4 regions of the Rahnella sp. GSA61A genome follow, and region 3 is predicted to be linked to each of the others. Evidence: predicted binding sites of a transcription regulator. Region 3 holds the regulator's gene; each other region holds the start of a gene.
What was found. Region 3 encodes PurR, which represses purine synthesis genes. Its sites were predicted from a motif close to CANGCAAACGTTTGCNTG; they were not measured.
Positions count from the first base shown of each region.

Region 1: purL (phosphoribosylformylglycinamidine synthase) is a predicted target of PurR. The motif match lies at 2,427-2,444, and genes of this name have one in related genera.
Region 2: LC431_RS13630 (amino acid aminotransferase) is a predicted target of PurR. The motif match lies at 2,149-2,166, and genes of this name have one in related genera.
Region 4: rbsD (D-ribose pyranase) is a predicted target of PurR. The motif match lies at 1,950-1,967, and genes of this name have one in related genera.

Region 1 is NZ_JAHXYO010000020.1:13,437-18,488, forward strand. Features, by position in the region: gene purL (phosphoribosylformylglycinamidine synthase) at 1-2,333, opposite strand, end outside; gene mltF (membrane-bound lytic murein transglycosylase MltF) at 2,609-4,069, shown strand; gene tadA (tRNA adenosine(34) deaminase TadA) at 4,088-4,645, opposite strand; gene yfhb (phosphatidylglycerophosphatase C) at 4,687-5,052, opposite strand, start outside.
Region 2 is NZ_JAHXYO010000009.1:142,797-147,848, forward strand. Features, by position in the region: gene asnS (asparagine--tRNA ligase) at 1-576, shown strand, start outside; gene ompC (porin OmpC) at 876-1,988, shown strand; gene LC431_RS13630 (amino acid aminotransferase) at 2,230-3,420, shown strand; gene LC431_RS13635 (MBL fold metallo-hydrolase) at 3,506-4,153, opposite strand; gene LC431_RS13640 (YcbK family protein) at 4,205-4,756, opposite strand; gene ldtD (L,D-transpeptidase) at 4,936-5,052, opposite strand, start outside.
Region 3 is NZ_JAHXYO010000016.1:64,361-69,412, reverse strand. Features, by position in the region: gene LC431_RS18935 (C40 family peptidase) at 1-552, shown strand, start outside; gene LC431_RS18930 (YnhF family membrane protein) at 718-807, opposite strand; gene purR (HTH-type transcriptional repressor PurR) at 1,142-2,167, shown strand; gene punR (DNA-binding transcriptional activator PunR) at 2,204-3,109, opposite strand; gene punC (purine nucleoside transporter PunC) at 3,246-4,457, shown strand; gene cfa (cyclopropane fatty acyl phospholipid synthase) at 4,818-5,052, shown strand, end outside.
Region 4 is NZ_JAHXYO010000011.1:5,097-10,148, forward strand. Features, by position in the region: gene rbsA (ribose ABC transporter ATP-binding protein RbsA) at 5-1,510, opposite strand; gene rbsD (D-ribose pyranase) at 1,518-1,937, opposite strand; gene kup (low affinity potassium transporter Kup) at 2,153-4,021, opposite strand; gene ravA (ATPase RavA) at 4,289-5,052, shown strand, end outside.

The sequences.
Region 1 (5,052 bases), on a different contig from region 3:
GAGTCTTTGCCCACCGGAATAGTAATACCCAGCGCCGGACACAGTTCTTCGCCCACCGCTTTTACAGCCGCGTATAAACCGGCATCTTCGCCCGGGTGACCGGCCGCAGACATCCAGTTAGCAGAAAGCTTAACGCGTTTCAGGCTGCCGATTTCCACCGCAGCAATATTCGTGAGCGCTTCACCAACGGCCATGCGACCAGAGGCAGCGAAGTCCAGCAAGGCAACCGGAGCGCGTTCGCCCAGTGACATCGCTTCGCCGTGGTAGCTGTCGAGGCTGGCGGTGGTGACTGCGCAGTCGGCTACCGGGATCTGCCACGGGCCGACCATCTGGTCGCGCGCGACCATGCCGGTGACGGTGCGGTCGCCGATGGTGATCAGGAAGGTTTTCTCAGCAACAGCTGGCAAATGCAGAACGCGATTTACCGCTTCCGCAATCTGGATGTTTTCCGCATTTAGATCGTCACCTTTCGCTTTCAATGTGGTGACGTCGCGGGTCATTTTTGGCGTTTTACCCAGCAGGACATCCAGCGGCATATCAATTGGCTGGTTGTCGAAATGGCTGTCTTTCAGAGAAAGATGCATTTCTTCGGTGGCTTCACCGATGACCGCGTAAGGTGCTCGTTCACGCTGGCAAATCGCATCGAACTGTTCAAGCTGCGCCGGAGACACCGCCAGCACATAACGTTCCTGTGATTCGTTACACCAGACCTCCAGCGGGCTCATGCCCGGTTCGTCGTTCAGGATGTCACGAAGCTGGAAACGCCCGCCACGGTTGCCATCGCTGACCAGTTCCGGCATGGCGTTGGATAAACCGCCGGCACCGACATCATGGATAAATAAAATCGGGTTGGCTTCGCCCAGTTGCCAGCAGCGGTCGATCACTTCCTGACAACGGCGTTCCATTTCCGGGTTGTCGCGCTGTACGGAAGCAAAATCCAGATCGGCATCAGACTGGCCGGAAGCCATAGAAGACGCCGCGCCGCCCCCCAGACCGATATTCATCGCCGGGCCGCCAAGTACAATCAGTTTCGCGCCAACCGTGATTTCACCTTTCTGCACGTGATCGGCACGGATGTTGCCGATACCGCCCGCCAGCATGATCGGTTTGTGGTAACCGCGCAGTTCAGGGCCGTTGTGACTATTGACGTTTTCTTCGTAAGTACGGAAGTAGCCCAGCAACGCCGGACGACCGAATTCGTTGTTAAATGCTGCGCCGCCCAGCGGGCCATCGGTCATGATATCCAGCGCGGTAACGATACGATCCGGCTTACCGAAATCTTCTTCCCACGGCTGTTCAAAACCAGGAATACGCAGGTTTGACACGGAGAAACCGACCAGACCGGCTTTCGGTTTCGCGCCGCGACCGGTTGCACCTTCGTCACGGATTTCACCGCCGGAACCTGTGGCCGCACCCGGCCACGGAGAGATCGCCGTCGGGTGGTTATGGGTTTCGACCTTCATCAGGATATGCGCCTGCTCCTGATGGAAATCGTACAGACCGTCTTTCGCATCGGCGTAGAAGCGACCGACCTGCGAACCTTCCATCACGGCGGCGTTATCTTTATACGCGGACAGCACGTGATCGGGAGTGTGTTCGAACGTGTTCTTGATCATCTTAAACAGGGATTTCGGCTGCGTTTCGCCGTCGATAATCCAGTCTGCGTTGAAGATTTTGTGACGGCAGTGTTCTGAGTTTGCCTGTGCGAACATATACAGTTCGATGTCCGTCGGGTTGCGCCCCAACGACGTAAAGGCATCCATCAGATAATCAATTTCGTCCTGAGCCAGCGCCAGACCTAATTTGGTGTTGGCGGCTTCCAGAGCGCCACGGCCAACGCCCAGGATATCCACATGCTGCACCGGAGCCGGCTGATGCTGCGCAAACAGCGCGCTGGCGTCTTCCAGATGACCAAAGACAGTTTCCATCATGCGGTCATGCAGTAATGCGCCCAGTTCATTCCACTGTGGTTCGGTCAGTTGCGGCGCCTGCACATAAAATGCCAGACCGCGTTCCAGACGCACAACCTGCGACAAGCCGCAATTGTGTGCAATATCGGTAGCTTTGGAAGACCACGGAGAAATGGTGCCAGGGCGCGGGGTAACCAGCAGTAAACGACCAGAAGGAGCGTGTTCAGCGAGAGAAGGACCGTATTTCAGGAGGCGTTGTAACTTGGTTTGTTCGTCCGAACTCAGCGGCGCGCTGACGTCGGCAAAATGTACATATTCGGCATAGATATCGCTGACCGGAAGGCGGGCTTCCTGACAACGGGACAACAATTTGTTAATGCGAAAAGCCGACAAAGCGGGCGAACCACGCAGTATTTCCATAATCACAGATCTCTCGTCTTCGAAGACACTGACCACAGTGCTTCTTTGGGCGCAACAGGGGGAAAACGCGGGCTATTATAAAGAAAGCTGACGCCCGACGAAACCGTTTGCGCAGGGAAACTTGATATTCATTTATAGCCCCACATATTTTACGGATATCATGAATAAAGTTGCAGACTGCCGTTTTGTTGAGCAAAATGCGTCAGCACTGGGGATATAGCCATACTAACTGCACAGCATAGCGTAAAAAAACAAGAGCGCCGCAGCGAGATAACTATTTGACGCGACTAAAAATTAATTATGTTCTGATGGGGATCGCCGCCCTGTTACTGGCGCTGGCTTTATGGCCGGCAGTCCCGTGGCACAGAGGTGAAGGCGACCAACTGGATCAAATAAAATCCCGTGGAGAATTGCGCGTAAGCACGCTCAATTCTCCACTGACTTTTATGAACTCCCCGGAAGGCAATCTCGGTTTCGATTACGAACTGGCTAAACGCTTTGCAGATTATCTGGGCGTGCAGCTGGTCGTGACACAGCACACCACCATTGAGAGCATGTTCGACGATCTGGATCATGATAATACTGACATGCTGGCTTCCGGTCTGGTGTACAACAATGAGCGGCTGAAAAACTACCGTGCTGGCCCGGAATACTATTCCGTTTCCCAGCAACTGGTTTACCGGCAGGGATCAGTGCGCCCGAAAAGCTTCGCAGACATCAAAGGCTCGCTGGTGGTGTCTGCTGGCAGCGCGCATATCGCCACACTGGAAGCCGCCAGCAAAAAGTATCCCGACCTCGCATGGACCACGACCGATAAGATGTCACCACGCGATCTGTTGCAGCAAGTCGAGAACGGTAAACTTGATTATACGCTGGGCGATTCGGTGACCATCGCCCTGATGCAGCGTGTTTATCCGCGTCTTGCGGTGGCTTTTGATGCGACTGACGACGAACCTGTGACCTGGTACTACCGCAAACAACCTGATGACGATAGCCTTTCTGCCGCCATGCTGGACTTTTTCAGCCAGATTTCAGAAGACGGCACCCTGGAAAAGCTGGAAGAGAAATATCTCGGGCACGTGGGCGATTTTGATTACGTTGATACCCGGACTTTCCTCAATGCCATCGACAGTACGCTGCCGGATTTACAGCCGCTGTTCGAAAAGTATGCCGGGAATATTGACTGGCGTTTACTGGCGGCTATCGCCTATCAGGAGTCCCACTGGGATCCGCAGGCAAAATCCCCGACCGGTGTACGGGGTGTGATGATGCTGACCCGCGCTACCGCTGGCGGATTGAATGTCGACGACCGCACGGATGCCGAACAAAGCATCCGTGGCGGTGCCCAGTATCTGTCGCATCTGATGGATAAAATGCCGGAATCTGTTCCGCAGGATGAACGGATCTGGTTTGCGCTGGCAGCCTATAACATGGGTTACGGCCATATGCTGGATGCCCGCAAACTGACGGCGCAACAGAAAGCCAATCCGGACAGCTGGGCAGATGTGAAACAGCGTCTGCCGATGCTGAATCAGAAACGCTTCTTTAGCCGGACGACTTACGGTTATGCACGCGGTACACAGGCATATAACTATGTGGAGAATATCCGTCGTTATCAGCTGAGTCTGGTGGGATATCTGATGGAAAAGGAAAAACAGCAGGCACAGAAAGCGGCCTTGCAGGCTCAGTTAGGTCAGGGATATCCGGTGGTGAATGCGCAGGAAGCGCTGGCACCGTAAGACTGGCAGGCCTGTTTCTCAGGCCTGATCATCTGCCGCATCACCGGCCTGCGCGGCACGCTCTGCCAGTCGCAGCGCTTTTTTCTGGCTGCGGCGAAAACGAAAAAATGCACTCAGTTGTTCCGAACACGCTTCTGCCAGCACACCCGCCGTAATCTCCACCTGATGATTCATGCCCGGATGGCGCAATACATCGAGCAAAGAGCCCGCTGCGCCGGTTTTGGCATCAGCGGCACCATACACCACGCGACGGATCCGGCTGTGGATCATCGCCCCCGCGCACATAACACAAGGTTCCAGGGTAACGTACAATGTGGCATTGAGCAGACGATAATTTTGCACGGCGTTGCCGCCCTGACGTAATGCCATGATTTCGGCATGCGCTGTCGGATCATGATGGCCGATAGACCGGTTCCAGCCTTCACCAATCACCTGATTGTCTAAAACCAGTACCGCCCCCACAGGCACTTCACCCTCATCCTGCGCTTTCAGCGCCAGATTCATAGCATGTCGCATCCAGTGTTCATCATCATTTATTACTGCCAACTCTGCGTCTGCCACTTCAACCTCAATCATTTTTTACCGGCAGACATTTTATCTGAATTTTGCGCTGGCGGTTATTCCAGTTGCTGTAACTCGCCCTGTTTACTGACGCGAAAACGATGCTCACAAAAGAACAACAACGGATTGTCCTGTTTGCTGTCGCTGTATCCGCTGTAAAGTTTAAGCGGTGAGCCAATGCGGCTTTCGAGTTGCACGACTTTCTCTTCACCCAGACAACGCAAGGGCAGCACCCATCCGCCTTTGCCACGGGCGATCCGGCTGCCGACCAGACGAACCTGCGGCAAAAACAGGGACGTATTATAGACCTGCTGCACCAGATTTTCCGGCGACCCGGTGATCAGCCAGACTTCGGTATCCTCGCTGTCGAGATATTCACGCAGCCTGCGCTGCACCACCGGAAACTCCACCACTTTCTCGCG
Region 2 (5,052 bases), on a different contig from region 3:
GCCGTTTTAGACGAACGCGCAGACGATATGGCCTTTTTTGCTGACCGTGTAGACAAAGATGCTGTTGCACGCCTTGAGCGATTTGTAACATCCGATTTCGCCCAGGTAGACTACACCGATGCAGTAGAAATATTAATGAATTGTGATCAGAAATTCGAAAACCCGGTTTCATGGGGTGTCGACCTTTCTTCTGAGCATGAACGTTATCTCGCGGAACAGCATTTCAAAGCGCCGGTGGTGGTTAAAAACTATCCGAAAGATATCAAAGCCTTCTACATGCGTATGAATGACGATGGTAAAACCGTCGCGGCAATGGATGTTCTGGCACCGGGCATTGGTGAGATTATCGGTGGCTCTCAGCGTGAGGAACGTCTGGACGTACTGGACGCCCGTATGGCTGAAATGGGGCTAAATAAAGAAGATTATTGGTGGTATCGCGATCTTCGTCGTTACGGCACAGTCCCGCATTCAGGCTTCGGCCTTGGCTTTGAACGTTTAGTCGCCTATGTGACCGGTGTTCAAAACGTTCGTGACGTGATCCCGTTCCCACGTACACCACGTAGTGCAACCTTCTAATTAATTAAACTATTTTTAATTAACATAATAGTTACAAAACTAAGGCCAGCTTTGCTGGCCTTAGTCATTTTCAAAGATAGATCCCTGTCACAAAGTTCCGTAAAATACACATTTTGAAATACATTCTTTCCTGCTGAAACATATTTAGTAATTTAGTAGCATTTTCGCTGTGGATTAAGCTCACCACGGATGGAATAGTGCGTTCAGACACAGGAGACACCAAACTTTCGTGAATAGTTCCGTAAAGAATTATTTAGGCAGTGGCAGGTGTCCAAATAAAACCAATGAGGGTAATAATAATGATGAAGCGCAATATTCTTGCAGTGGTAATCCCTGCTCTGTTAGTTGCTGGTGCAGCTAATGCAGCTGAGATCTATAACAAAGATGGCAACAAACTGGATCTGTACGGTAAAGTTGACGCACGTCACACCTTCTCTGACAATGCTGGCGACGATGGCGACCAGACCTATGTCCGTTTCGGCTTCAAAGGCGAAACTCAAATTACTGACCAACTGACCGGTTACGGCCAGTGGGAATACAACGTTCAGGCTAACCATGCAGAAAGTGCTGGCGATGAAGGCAACAAAACTCGTCTGGGCTTCGCAGGTCTGAAATTTGGTGATGCAGGTTCTTTCGACTACGGTCGTAACTACGGCGTAATCTACGACGTAATGTCCTACACCGACCAATTGCCAATCTATGGCGATGACACCATGTACCAGAACAACGACAACTTCATGGTTGGTCGTGCTAACGGTGTGGCAACTTACCGTAACAGCAACTTCTTCGGTCTGGTTGATGGCCTGAGCTTCGCTGTACAGTACCAGGGCAAAAACGACGAAGGTCGTGATGGTCGTGGCGCAGTTGATTCCAATGGTGACGGCTGGGGTACTTCTGCCGCTTACGCTATCGGCAACTCAGGTGTTAGCATTACTGGTGCTTACTTCTCTTCTAACCGTACTGTTACTCAGAAACAAGACGGCACTGGCGACAAAGCTGACGCATACGCATTCGGCGCTAAATACGACGCTAACAACCTGTACCTGGCAACCTTCTACGGTGAATCACGTAACACCACCGATTACGGTAACCCGGATGCAATTGCTAACAAAACTCAGAACTTCGAAGTTGTTGCTCAGTACCAGTTCGATTTCGGTCTGCGCCCATCTATCGCATACCTGCAGTCTAAAGGTAAGAGCCTGAACGGTTTCACCAACAACGGTTCTACCTACGCTGGCGGCGATGCTGACCTGGTTAAATATGTAGAAGTTGGTACTTACTACTACTTCAACAAAAACATGTCTACCTATGTTGACTACAAAATCAACCTGCTGGACGACAACAGCTACACCAAAGCAGCGGGTCGCAGCACTGACGACATCGTGGGTGTTGGTCTGCAATACCAGTTCTAATATCACTTAACGATGCGCTTACGGGCGCATCAAAGTGGATATCAAGGCAGAGCTTCGGCTCTGCCTTTTGCATTTCTGAGTCTTGAAAAGACCGCTTTTCCACCCTCGCCTATAAAATATTTTAATCTCCCACGCCTTCTCACAACTCTGTTTTCTTTTTGCCGCAAACGGTTGGCAAAAGGGGGCGCTGGCGTTACCCTGATGACCTCTTTCGTAATATCAGGCTATGGAATTTTCCGACATGTTTGAAAAAATCACTGCAGCACCTGCTGACCCTATCCTGGGTCTTACCGATCTTTTCCGCGCTGACGACCGCTCTAATAAAATCAATCTGGGGATTGGTGTTTATAAAGACGAAACAGGTAAAACGCCGGTTCTGGCCAGCGTGAAAAAAGCCGAACAGTTCCTGTTGGAAAATGAAACCACTAAAACCTATCTGAGTATCGACGGGTTGCCTGATTTTGCCCGTTGTACACAGGAACTGCTGTTTGGCAAAGACAGCACGGTTATTGCTGATAAACGGGCACGCACCGCACAGACTCCGGGCGGCACCGGCGCTTTGCGTATCGCAGCGGATTTCATCGCTACACAAACCAGCGCCAGACGCGTGTGGGTCAGTAATCCGAGCTGGCCGAACCATAAAGGTGTGTTCTCTGCTTCCGGTCTGGAAGTTGTGGAATACAATTACTATGACGCTGCAAATCACAGCCTTGATTTCGATGGCATGCTGAAAAGCCTGAGCGAAGCGAAAGCAGGCGACGTGGTGCTGTTCCATGGCTGCTGTCACAATCCAACCGGTATCGATCCTACAGAAGAACAATGGGCACAGCTGGCAGAATTGTCGGTGAGCAACGGCTGGTTACCGTTGTTCGACTTCGCCTATCAGGGCTTTGCAAAAGGTCTGGAAGAAGATGCGGCGGGTCTGCGCCTGTTCGTGGCAAAACATAAGGAATTGCTGGTCGCCAGTTCTTACTCGAAGAACTTCGGCTTATACAATGAACGCGTAGGTGCTTGTACGTTAGTCGCAGCCGATGAAGAAACTGCCGGTCGCGCTTTCAGCCAAATGAAATCGGTTATCCGTGCAAACTACTCCAACCCGCCGTCACACGGTGCTGCGGTTGTAGCCACCATACTGGGTAACGAAGCTTTGCGCACGCTGTGGGAGCAGGAACTAAGCGATATGCGCCTGCGTATCCATCGTATGCGCCAGCTATTCGTCAGCACCTTGCAGGAAAAAGGCGCTCAACAGGATTTCAGCTTTATTATTAACCAGAACGGGATGTTCTCTTTCAGCGGCCTGACCAAAGATCAGGTATTGCGTTTACGTGATGAATTCGGCGTGTACGCGGTGAACTCCGGCCGTATCAACGTTGCTGGCATCACGCTCGAAAATATGGCACCGCTGTGTGAAGCCATCGTCGCCGTACTGTAAAAGATAAGCAGTGTTGCTCAATTAAAAAAGCCCGTCAGGTATCCTGACGGGCTTTTTGTTTTTTGCTGATAAACAGCAAACGTAATTACCAGACCGGCATTTCATCCTGCAGGAACGGGTTCGTTTTACGCTCATAACCAAAGTCTGACATCGGGCCATGACCGGGAATAAAGACCATGTCATCGCCGAGCGGTAATAATTTCGTTTTGATGGAATGAATCAGCGCCTGATGGTCACCACGCGGGAAATCACTGCGGCCTACGCCACCCTTGAAAACCACATCACCAGAAACGGCAATTCGCGCTTTATCATTGATGAAGACAATATGCCCCGGCGTATGGCCTGGACAATGCAACACGGATAAGATTTCTTCACCAACACTCACTGAATCCCCTTCTTCCAGCCAGGTATCCGGCGTCAGCGGGTCACAATGGTCGAGGCCAAACATCTGGCTTTGGGTCGGTAACGCATCCAGCAGGAATTCATCTTCTTTTTGTGGTCCGATAACCGGTACCTGATAGTGCGCAGCCAGTTCTGCTGCGGCACCAACGTGATCAAGATGTCCGTGAGTCAGCAAAATTTGCGTAACCAATACACCTTTGGCAGAAACTTCCTGGATGATCCTGGCGGCTTCACCGCCCGGATCAACAATGGCGGCCTGATTGGTTTTAGCACACCAAATCAGTGAGCAGTTTTGGCTGAACGCCGTGACGGTAATAAGATGGGTTTTCATAGAGCTCCACAAAATGGCCTGTACATTCCGGCAGGCCATTAATTACACACATCACCAGGTCCGTGCGGGACCGGTATCGATGTGCACAAAGTTACTTCGTGGATAATATCCTACACCACCCATCCGCATTTTTAATGCTGCTTTGCGGATATTGCTCAGTTCAATGCCCTGAATGTGGAAATCCATTGCCTGCCCAAGCGTGTGATAGCTGTGCTTCGCTACCCCGCTTCCGGGTTCACGCATGCTGTTGTTTGTCGCCAGTGAGCGGTAACCCGAAATCAGCTGGACTGGTTTATTCGTTCCGCCAAGCATCACCTGCAAACGATAGAGGTGATCGAACAACGCGGGATCGATAGATTTTACTTTTTCCGCACGATAGTCCCTGAACAGATGATTCAACCGGGCCAACTCATCCTTGTTGTAACGCTTTCCATCAAAAAACTCGGTTTTGAGGGTTTCGCCGGTATTGATATTGTTAACGACTAAAATACGCGGGCGAGGTGTGGAAAGAGTGGCGAATGCACGACCTGGAAGTAATGCAATCCCCATAGCGGCACTGCCTAATGCCAGCCATTTACGGCGATGTTTGTCGATTTCATTCATGAACAGTTTACTATCCGGTAAGAGAGTCAAAAATAAGCTCTGATCTGAGCCGTTTTGAACCTTAACTGCCAATTTTCTGCGAGTCAAGGGAACCCATATAAGCAAAACGAGCGTGCCAGTGGCTCACGCTCGTTCGATGGCCAAATACTCTGACCCTTATCAGATTAGTTTTACTGCATTTATTGAAGCAAAATTTCCGCCTGAGGCAGAATTTGTGCACCGGATCTCACCGTTGAATCATAATTGTAAATATCTGTTCTGAATTGCGGCTTACCGTCATCCGCGACCCATGCCGT
Region 3 (5,052 bases):
GAGAAACACGCCAAAACCCGTTCACTCGCGAAAAACAGCACGGAAAGGGTCAGTAAAAAAGAAGCGTATGGCCGGCACCGTAAAGGTAAAAAGCCCGAAGAAGACAGCAAACCGATTACGCTAAGTGCAACGCATAAAAAACGCTATCAGCATGCCCAGCAAACGGCGATGACCAAACTGATGCATCAGGTAGGAAAACCATATCGCTGGGGCGGAACCTCGCCGAATACCGGTTTTGATTGCAGCGGCTTAGTCTATTACGCCTACAAAGATTTGATCCGTATTAAAATGCCACGCACAGCGAATGAAATGTATCACCTGCGCGATGCGGCTCCGGTCAAACGCGGCGAACTTGAAAGCGGTGATCTGGTGTTCTTCAGAATCAATAACCGCGGCGCAGCAGACCATGTTGGTGTTTACGTGGGGAACGGCAAGTTTATTCAGTCTCCAAGAACGGGCGAAGACATTAAAATCACCTCTCTCGGCGACGATTACTGGCAAGATCATTATGTGGGTGCACGCCGGGTAATGACGCCGAAAACGATCCGATAATAAACAATTCGTTAAGTCTGAAGTTTCGCTAATCAGCCATTGAATAGCATTTAACGAAGAGTTTCTGCAGGGAAGAGTATCGGCGGTAACGGCCACTGCGTAAAATTGAAAAGGGCGATTCCTGTAACAGGAATCGCCCTTTTTTATGGCGGATCACTTACTGAATCAGTTCATCACCGCAGTGAAACTGAAAGCGATAATCATAAGCAAAGCGCATACCGTGGTGATCAACGATAATTTCAGGTTGCTGTCCATCAAACCCCCCTTTCGGATCAAATTGTGGCATTTTTTAAGCCACACTAATTGTGTGCCAACGCATTTTCGCATAATTAACATTTAAAATCTTGTGCTGAATGACAATGTATCCCTGAGAATTTTACTTCCACTTTCCTGCATTATAAGAGAAAATTGTCGGTTAACACGCCTGTGTGCCGGTTGATTTCACCCGAGAGCATTTCACGCCTCATTCTGAAGAATCCACCCAACGATTTCACTGCCCTTTTAGAAGCCAGCAGTGAGATCCACGCAAGCAAACGATTAACATAATGCTAACGTGCTGAAACACGTGAGTTCAGGAGTCATTGTTTACATGGCAACGATTAAAGATGTCGCAAAGCGCGCTGGCGTTTCCACTACAACCGTGTCGCACGTCATCAATAAAACACGTTTCGTCGCCGAAGAAACCAAAGAAGCGGTTCTCCTTGCAATCAAAGAGTTACATTACTCGCCGAGTGCTGTAGCCCGCAGTCTGAAGGTCAATAACACCAAAACGATCGGTCTGCTTGCCACCTCCAGCGAAGCGCCCTATTTTGCCGAAGTGATTGAAGCCGTAGAAAACAGCTGCTTCTCCAAAGGCTATACGCTGATTTTGTGTAACTCGCATAATAATCTGGAAAAACAACAAGCCTACCTGCAAATGCTGGCGCAAAAACGCGTCGATGGCTTGCTGGTGATGTGCGCGGAATATCCTGATGAGTTGCTCAATATGCTCGAGGAGCACCGTTCGATCCCAATGGTGGTCATGGACTGGGGCGAAGCGCGTAAGAACTTCACCGACAGCATTATTGATAATGCTTTCGAAGGGGGTTACATGGCCGGGCGTTATCTGATTGAACGCGGTCATCGTGATATTGGGGTGATCCCGGGCCAACTGGCACGTAATACCGGCGGTGGCCGCTTCCAGGGTTTTGTGAAAGCACTGACTGAAGCCAATATTCCGCTGCGTGACGAATGGGTGGTTCAGGGCGATTTCGAGCCGGAATCGGGCTATCAGGCGATGCATAAAATTCTGATGCAGAAGCACCGCCCGACTGCCGTATTTTGTGGCGGCGATGTGATGGCAATGGGCGCAATCTGTGCCGCAGACGAACTGGGCCTGCGCGTCCCTCAGGATATTTCCGTAATCGGTTACGACAATGTGCGTAACGCCCGTTACTTCTCCCCCGCGCTGACAACCGTGCATCAGCCGAAAGAACGTCTGGGTGAAATGGCCTTTACCATGTTGCTGGACAGAATTGTCAGTAAGCGTGAAGAGTCTCAGACCATTGAGGTGCATCCGAAACTGGTCGAACGCCGTTCCGTAGCCGATGGTCCGTACCGCGATTACCGCCGTTAACAGATATCGAACGCCTGCAGATGCAGGCGTTTTTTTCTAATCACGCAGCCATTCCTGATTCATGGTTTCTGTATCGCCCATATATTCCAGCAACCAGGCCAGCGAGGGTGACGGATTGCTTTGATCCCACGTCAGGCAACACGGGCTGTCGGGAAACGTATTTTCCAGCGTCAGCACCTGCAACTTTTTCTGTTCTATCCACGGCGTGACGCGATGAACCGGCATCATACCCACGCATAAGCCTTCGGTCAGGCATTCCAGCGCGCAGGTCCAGTCTGGCACGACCAGCCGCCGCTGGTTATCCAGCGTCCATGTATCCCGCTTAGGCAATGTCCGGGAGGTGTCTTCCAGACAGAGTGCAGGATAAGGCCGCAGCTCATCATCATTCAGCGCGCCGGATAACTGCGCAAGCGGATGTTGCGGGCTGACGACGCAATGCCAGTCCATAAATCCCATGTCACGAAAACTGAAGCCCCCGCCAACCGGTATCGCGCGTGTAGCACCGATCGCCACGTCTGCCCGCCCGTCAACCAGCGCATCCCAGACACCATTAAACACTTCTGAGTGAATAATGAGTTCGGTGTCCGCAAAATGGCGGTAGAAATCGAGCACCAGACGCCGTGTCCGTGCGGGTTTTACAATCCGGTCAACCGCCACACGTAATTCGCCGCGCCAGCCGTTCGCCACCTGCTGACACTGCCGGCGCGTGGCTATCATTTTTTTTGTCAGAATCCGCGCTTCATCGACAAAAACCTTTCCCGCAGGCGTCAGTACCACGTCACGATGGCGACGTTCAAACAACGGCACGGCCAGCCACTGCTCAAGCTGACGGACGGTATAGCTGATAGCAGAAGGTACGCGGTGCAAATCTTGCGCTGCCGCACTAAAACTACCTGTTCTTGCCACGGCATCTACCACTTCAAGGGCGTATTCTGACCACATAATTCAGCCTTCAATATTTTTGATAGCAGAGTGCAAATATTAGCGTTTCACAAGCCTGTTATCAAAGCGTTAAACTCCGCCTCCGGTATGTAATCTGCATCACATCATCTGCAATAAATAAATTAATGAGACGATAATGAAACCCTCCTTTGGATTTATGCTCTATCTCGCGGGACTGAGCATGCTGGGCTTTTTAGCCACTGATATGTATCTGCCTGCGTTCAGCGCCATGCAAACCAGTCTGATGACCAGCCCCGGGATGATCAGCGCAAGTCTGAGCATTTTTCTCGGCGGATTTGCTCTCGGTCAGTTGTTATGGGGGCCGTTGTCAGACAGGATCGGCCGTAAACCGGTATTGCTTCTTGGTCTGACACTGTTTGCGGTCGGTTGTCTGGGCGTTATCTGGGTTGAGAATGTACGCGCCCTTCTGGCCCTGCGCTTCTTACAGGCGATGGGCGTTTGTGCCGCCGCAGTCACCTGGCAGGCAATCGTTGTTGACCGTTTCTCTGCCGATGTGGCGAAAAAAACCTTCGCCAGCATTATGCCGTTAGTGGCTCTTTCTCCGGCACTGGCACCATTACTTGGTGCGTGGGTACTCAATCATTTTGACTGGGAAGCCATTTTTGCTCTGCTGACCGCAGTCGCCGTCGTCCTGGTGCTGACGACGCTGACTCTGCGTGAGAATAAACCTGCAAAACAAGCGAAGGCTGATAAAACAGGGTTTGCGACGTTACTGAAATCGCCTGTTTACAGCGGGAATGTCATGATTTATGCCGCCTGTTCAGCCGGATTCTTTGCGTGGTTAACGGGTTCACCGTTTATCCTGAGCGACATGGGTTATTCACCCGGTGCCATCGGGCTGAGCTATGTCCCGCAGACTATTGCTTTCCTGCTTGGTGGTTTTGGTTGCCGTGTTGTGATCAGCAAGCTGGACGGTAATAAAATTCTGCCATGGTTACTGGCGGGTTACGGCGTCAGTATGGTGACTTTGTTCTGTGTTGCCATGTTCACGGATGCCGGGCTGATTAGCCTGCTGATCCCTTTCTGTCTGATGGCTTTGGTGAATGGTGCAACCTACCCAATTGTTGTCGCAAATGCATTAATGCCGTTTCCTGCTAATACAGGCAAGGCGGCAGCATTGCAAAATACGCTGCAGCTCGGGTTGTGCTTCCTTGCCAGCTTGCTGGTTTCCGCATTTATTGTGCATCCGCTCATGGCGACAGTCACGATCATGCTGTCTACACTATTGTTGGTAGTTTTGGGTCGCTGGCTCTCTTTGCGGCATGAAATCACGCAAGACAATGGACAGAAATCAGAGCAGGAAGCTCAGACAAGGCATGCTAATTAATAGTGATAATACCCTGATGAAACAGTCACTTAACGGGCATTTTCATTCATCACGATTAACTATTGAGAATGCCTGCCAGCGAGCCTATACTCAACAAAACCAAATAAAATAGCACTTTTACAAAACTTTTATCACATACTTAAGCCAGACGCGCGGACAGTGTCACACTTATTTTTTTGTACTTTTTCAAGGATGATTTTCCTGCACGTCTTACGGCGCGCAGGCGTTCTTCTTAATTTCCTCTGTTGGTGTCGAATATCGGGCGAGGCGCTAGTCGTCTGTTCTCATAAAGACCTGCAAAAATAGCCTTTGCTTTTCCCGGCAGGTTAATAAGTCAGAAGAGAAAGTGATGGAGAAGCTATGAGTTCATCGTGTATAGAAGATCAAAGCATTCAGGACAATCAGTGGTACCGGATCGCCAGTGAAATGCTGGCGATGGCAGATATTCAGGTAAACGGTAATCGTCCTTTCGACCTTAAAGTAAAAAACACTGACTTCTTTAAGCGTGTTTTACAGGAAGGTTCTCTGGGCCTCGGTGAAAGTTATATGGACGGTTGGTGGGAATGCGACCGTCTGGATATCTTTTTCCAGCGCG
Region 4 (5,052 bases), on a different contig from region 3:
CTGATTACTCCTGCGTCACGCCGTATTGCTTGCCGACAGCGGCAGCCATCAACACTTCCTGCGTAGCCTGTTCTATCGGGAATTCACCGCTTAAATGGCCTTCATGCATCACCAAAACCCGGTCACTCATACCGATCACTTCCGGCATTTCTGAGGAAACCAAAATGATACTCAGCCCTTCGCGCTTGAACTGGTTTATAAGCTGGTAAATCTCTTTCTTGGCACCAACGTCAACGCCGCGCGTCGGTTCATCGAGGATCAGGACTTTCGGCCGCGTCATTAATCCACGGGCAATTGCCACTTTTTGCTGATTACCGCCGGAAAGCAGGCCGATGGTCTGCATCATCGACGGCGTTTTGATATTGAAGAGGCGGATGAAATCGCCGACAGCCTGCTGTTCTTCCGCATGTTTAAGACGTCCGCCAGCGTGGCTGAAATAACGCAGCGCCGTCAGCGACATGTTTTCTTTCACTGACATGCCCAGAACTAAGCCATCGCGCTTGCGGTCTTCAGAGATATAAACAATGCCGTTTGCCAGCCCGTCCTGCGGTGAGTGTGTCACCACTTCGCGGCCATCGAGCGCCACATAACCACTTTTACGCGGTAAGGCTCCGTAGAGAATTTTCATCAGTTCGGTACGGCCTGCGCCCATCAGACCGGAAATCCCCAGAATTTCGCCGCTGTACAGATCAAAGCTGACGTTATCCACGCCCGGCCCGCTGACATCGCGTACCTGCAAACGCAGCGCACCGCGTTCATGATTAATGCGCGGGTATTGCTCTTCGAGGCGACGGCCCACCATCATTTCAATCAGCGTGTCTTCTTCAAGCGAACTGACCGGCCGCTCTGCAATAAACTGCCCGTCACGGAACACCGTCACGTCGTCGCAGATTTCGAAAATTTCTTTCATGCGGTGGGAGATATACACCACACCGCAACCGGCGGCTTTCAGTTCCCGGATCACGTTAAATAAAGAAGCGGTTTCGGTATCGGTCAGGGCATCCGTCGGTTCATCCATAATGATGACTTTGGATTCAAAGCTCAGCACTTTGGCAATTTCGACCATCTGCTGGTCGCCGATGGATAAATCGCCTACCAGCCGGTCGCTTTTGTAACGCAGATTCAGGCGCGCCAGCAGTTTATCGGCCTCGGCATACATCTTTTTCCAGTTGATGCGGCCAAAACCGTTCACAAACTCACGGCCCAGGAAGATATTTTCAGCAATCGTCAGTTGGGGGATCAGGTTTAATTCCTGATGAATGATACCAATCCCGGCTTCCTGAGAGGCTTTAGGGCCACTGAAAACCGCTTCCTTGCCAAGAAAATGCACTGAGCCGGCATCTTTCTGATAGATGCCGGTCAGCACTTTCATCATGGTGGACTTGCCCGCGCCGTTTTCTCCCACCAGCGCCATTACACGTCCCGGATAGACGCTGAGCGCCGCGCCGGAAAGTGCTTTTACGCCGGGAAAGGCTTTATCAATGCCTGTCAGTTGCAGCAAAGGTTGCATAAAGGCCTCAGAAGGTTACGCCAGCACACAGAATAACGTTCGCATAAGGCGAACATTCCCCGCTGCGGATCACAGCCCGACTTTTTTCGCTTTGTGCTTTGAATGACTCATGACTGACGTAATCCAAAGCAATGGTGTTTCCCTGGTGTTGTTCGAGTTGTGTCAATTGGGCGAGCAACGCTTCATGGAGTTGAGGATTTTTAGTGAGGATTTCCTCGGCGAGGATAGCCCGCTCAACCTGCATCTCATGTGTCACTACCTCTAAGACTTGTAAAAAGGTGGGAACTCCCTGGGTCAGGGCCAGATCGATGCGTTGGCAAGCTGCTGGCACCGGAAGTCCGGCATCGCCAATAACCAGCTGATCGGTGTGACCTAACCGGGCAATAACATGTGAGATTTCGGCATTTAACAGCGGTGACTTCTTCATTGTGAACTCCTACAGCGAAACGTTTCGCTCACCGATGAGTTTATAAAGATCCCCGGCCATCGCAACGGAGTTATGATGGAATTGTGATCAGCGTCGAAACGTTTCGCTGAATAATTAAGAAACCGCAGGGAAATTTGAGTTAGTCGTTTCAGAAAGGAGAAAGAGAAAATAAAACAGGGCACCCGAAGGTGCCCTGCGAGCAGTAGAAATGAGGATCAGATTTCTACCTGCGTACCGAGTTCGATTACGCGGTTCGGCGGAATTTCAAACTGATCTGGCGCGCGTAAGGCGTTGCGGCTGAGCGCCATAAAGAGTTTGCCACGGAAGTAGAGATACCAGGGGCGCTTGGTCAGGATCAGTGATTCGTGCGACATAAAGAATGACGTTTCCATCATCCGGCACGGCAATCCTTCCAGACCGCAACGGTGGAACACTTCCTCCACGTTCGGCGTTTCTTTAAATCCGTAGCTGGCGACCACACGCCAGAACGTCGGCGAAAGCTGTTCGATGGTGACGCGCCGGACGTTATGTACATAAGGCGCATCTTCGGTGCGTAACGTCAGCAGTACCACACGCTCATGCAACACTTTGTTGTGTTTGAGATTGTGCAGCAACGCAAACGGAATGACGTTGATGGCGCGCGACATATACACAGCCGTACCCGGAACACGCACCGGCGGGGATTTCTCCAGAGAGGCGATCATCGCTTCCAGGGAATTCCCATGCTCGTTCATGCGGCGCATAAGGCGGAAGCGCTCGCTTTTCCAGGTCGTCATAACGATAAACATGCACAAACCCAGCGTCAGCGGCAACCAACCGCCGGAGAACAGTTTAGTAGCGTTCGCCGCGAACAGCGGGATATCCATAAACAGCAGACCGATCAGCAAAAGCCCGACCAGGAAAGGTTTCCAGTGCCAGTTTTTGAGTGCCACCGTACAGGAAAGAATACTGGTCAGCACCATCGTACCGGTCACTGCGATACCGTATGCCGCTGCCAGATTGCTCGAATGCTCGAAGCTGGCGATAACGATAACCACCGCAAAGTACAGCAACCAGTTAATGGCCGGGATGTAAATCTGGCCTGCTTCCATTTCTGAAGTGTGGATGATGCGCATTGGCGGTAGATAGCCTAAACGCACAGCCTGACGCGTCAGGGAGAACACACCGGAGATAACAGCCTGAGACGCGATAATGGTGGCCAGCGTTGCCAGCACCAGTAACGGGATCAAAGCCCAGTCAGGCGCCAGCAGGAAGAACGGGTTTTTAATCGACTCCGGATCTTTGAGCAGCAATGCGCCCTGACCGAAGTAGTTCAGCACCAGAGAAGGCAGCACCACTGTGAACCAGGCCAGACGGATCGGGAATTTCCCGAAGTGGCCCATATCCGCATACAGCGCTTCCACGCCGGTAATCGACAGAACGACCGCGCCAAGTGCCAGGAAGGAAAACGACTTATGCTCGATAAAGAAGTTAACCGCCCACATCGGGTTCATGGCGCGAAGTACTTCAGGGTTCTGCATGATGCTGTTCACGCCGAGAACAGCCAGCGTCAGGAACCACAACAACATCACCGGCGCAAACAGTTTGCCCACGATGCCAGTGCCGTGTTTCTGAATAATAAAAAGCAGCGTCAGGACAGTAATAGATAAGGGGACGATATAAGGATCAAGTGAAGGTGCTGCGATTTCCAGACCTTCCATCGCGGAAAGAACAGAAATAGCCGGAGTGATCACCACTTCACCATAGAAGAAACTTCCGCCGATCAGGCCGAGAATGACCAAAACGGCAGTGGTGCGTGCCGAGGTGTTTCTGCCCGCCAGAGACATCAGCGTCAGAATACCGCCTTCGCCTGCGTTGTCCGCCCGCATCACGTAAGTGAGGTACTTGAGCGAAACAATGAGGATTAACATCCAGAAAATCAGAGAGAGAAAACCAAAAACGACGCTGGGTTCAACGTTGAAACCATAGTGACCAGAAAAACACTCTCTTAAGGTGTAGAGAGGACTGGTACCAATGTCGCCATAGACCACACCAATGGCGGCCAGGGTTACTGCTGGGAGTGACCGTTTATGTTCAGTGCTCATATTTCGTTTCTTTTTTGCTCGAACATCCGTAAGCGATGAGTGCGCTCGATCTTATGATGCCCACTAAAAGGCGCACAGTATGCACGAATAAATTGGATTGCCTACCCTTAAATGTGCAGCTAAACCGGCGTTCATATGAACGGGGTCACATTTCTGATAATAGAAAATTTTTAGTAATCAACAAGCTATAACGACAAAAATAAACGTGGCATATCGCTATTAGCCAGTACACTATTCAACAACTCAATGGAAACCGGAAGAGACAGTATGGCGCAATCTCCCCTTCTGGCAGAACGGATCGCCCGTCTTGCTAACGCATTAGAACATGGCCTGTACGAGCGGCAGGATGCCATAAGACTTTGCCTGCTGGCAGCCCTGTGCGGCGAAAGCGTTTTTCTGCTCGGCCCGCCAGGTATTGCAAAAAGCCTGATTGCCCGGCGCCTGAAATTTGCGTTCCGACATGCGCGCGCTTTTGAATATCTTATGACGCGCTTTTCCACGCCGGAAGAAGTCTTTGGCCCGCTCTCGATTCAGGCCCTGAAAGATGAAGGCCGCTATCTGCGTCTGACCGAAGGTTACTTGCCGGAAGCTGAAATTGTCTTCCTTGATGAAATCTGGAAAGCAGGCCCGGCCATCCTCAATACATTGCTCACCGCCATCAATGAACGCCGCTTCCGTAATGGCGAACGAGAAGAACCTATTCCGATGCGTCTGCTGGTCAGTGCGTCCAACGAATTACCCGAAGCCGATGGTGGCCTCGAAGCGCTGTACGACCGCATGCTGATCCGTCTGTGGTTGGATAAAGTGCAGGATAAGCAAAATTTTCGCTCACTGCTGACCAGCCGGAACAATGAAAACGCCAATCCGGTGGCAGAGTCCCTGAGTATCAGCGATGAAGAATACCAACAATGGCAGCCGGAGATCGACAAAGTCAATCTTTCAGACAGCTGCTTTGAACTGATCTTCCAGCTGCGCCAGCGCCTTGAAGCCCTGGATACGGCACCTTATGTCTCTGACCGTCGCTGGAAAAA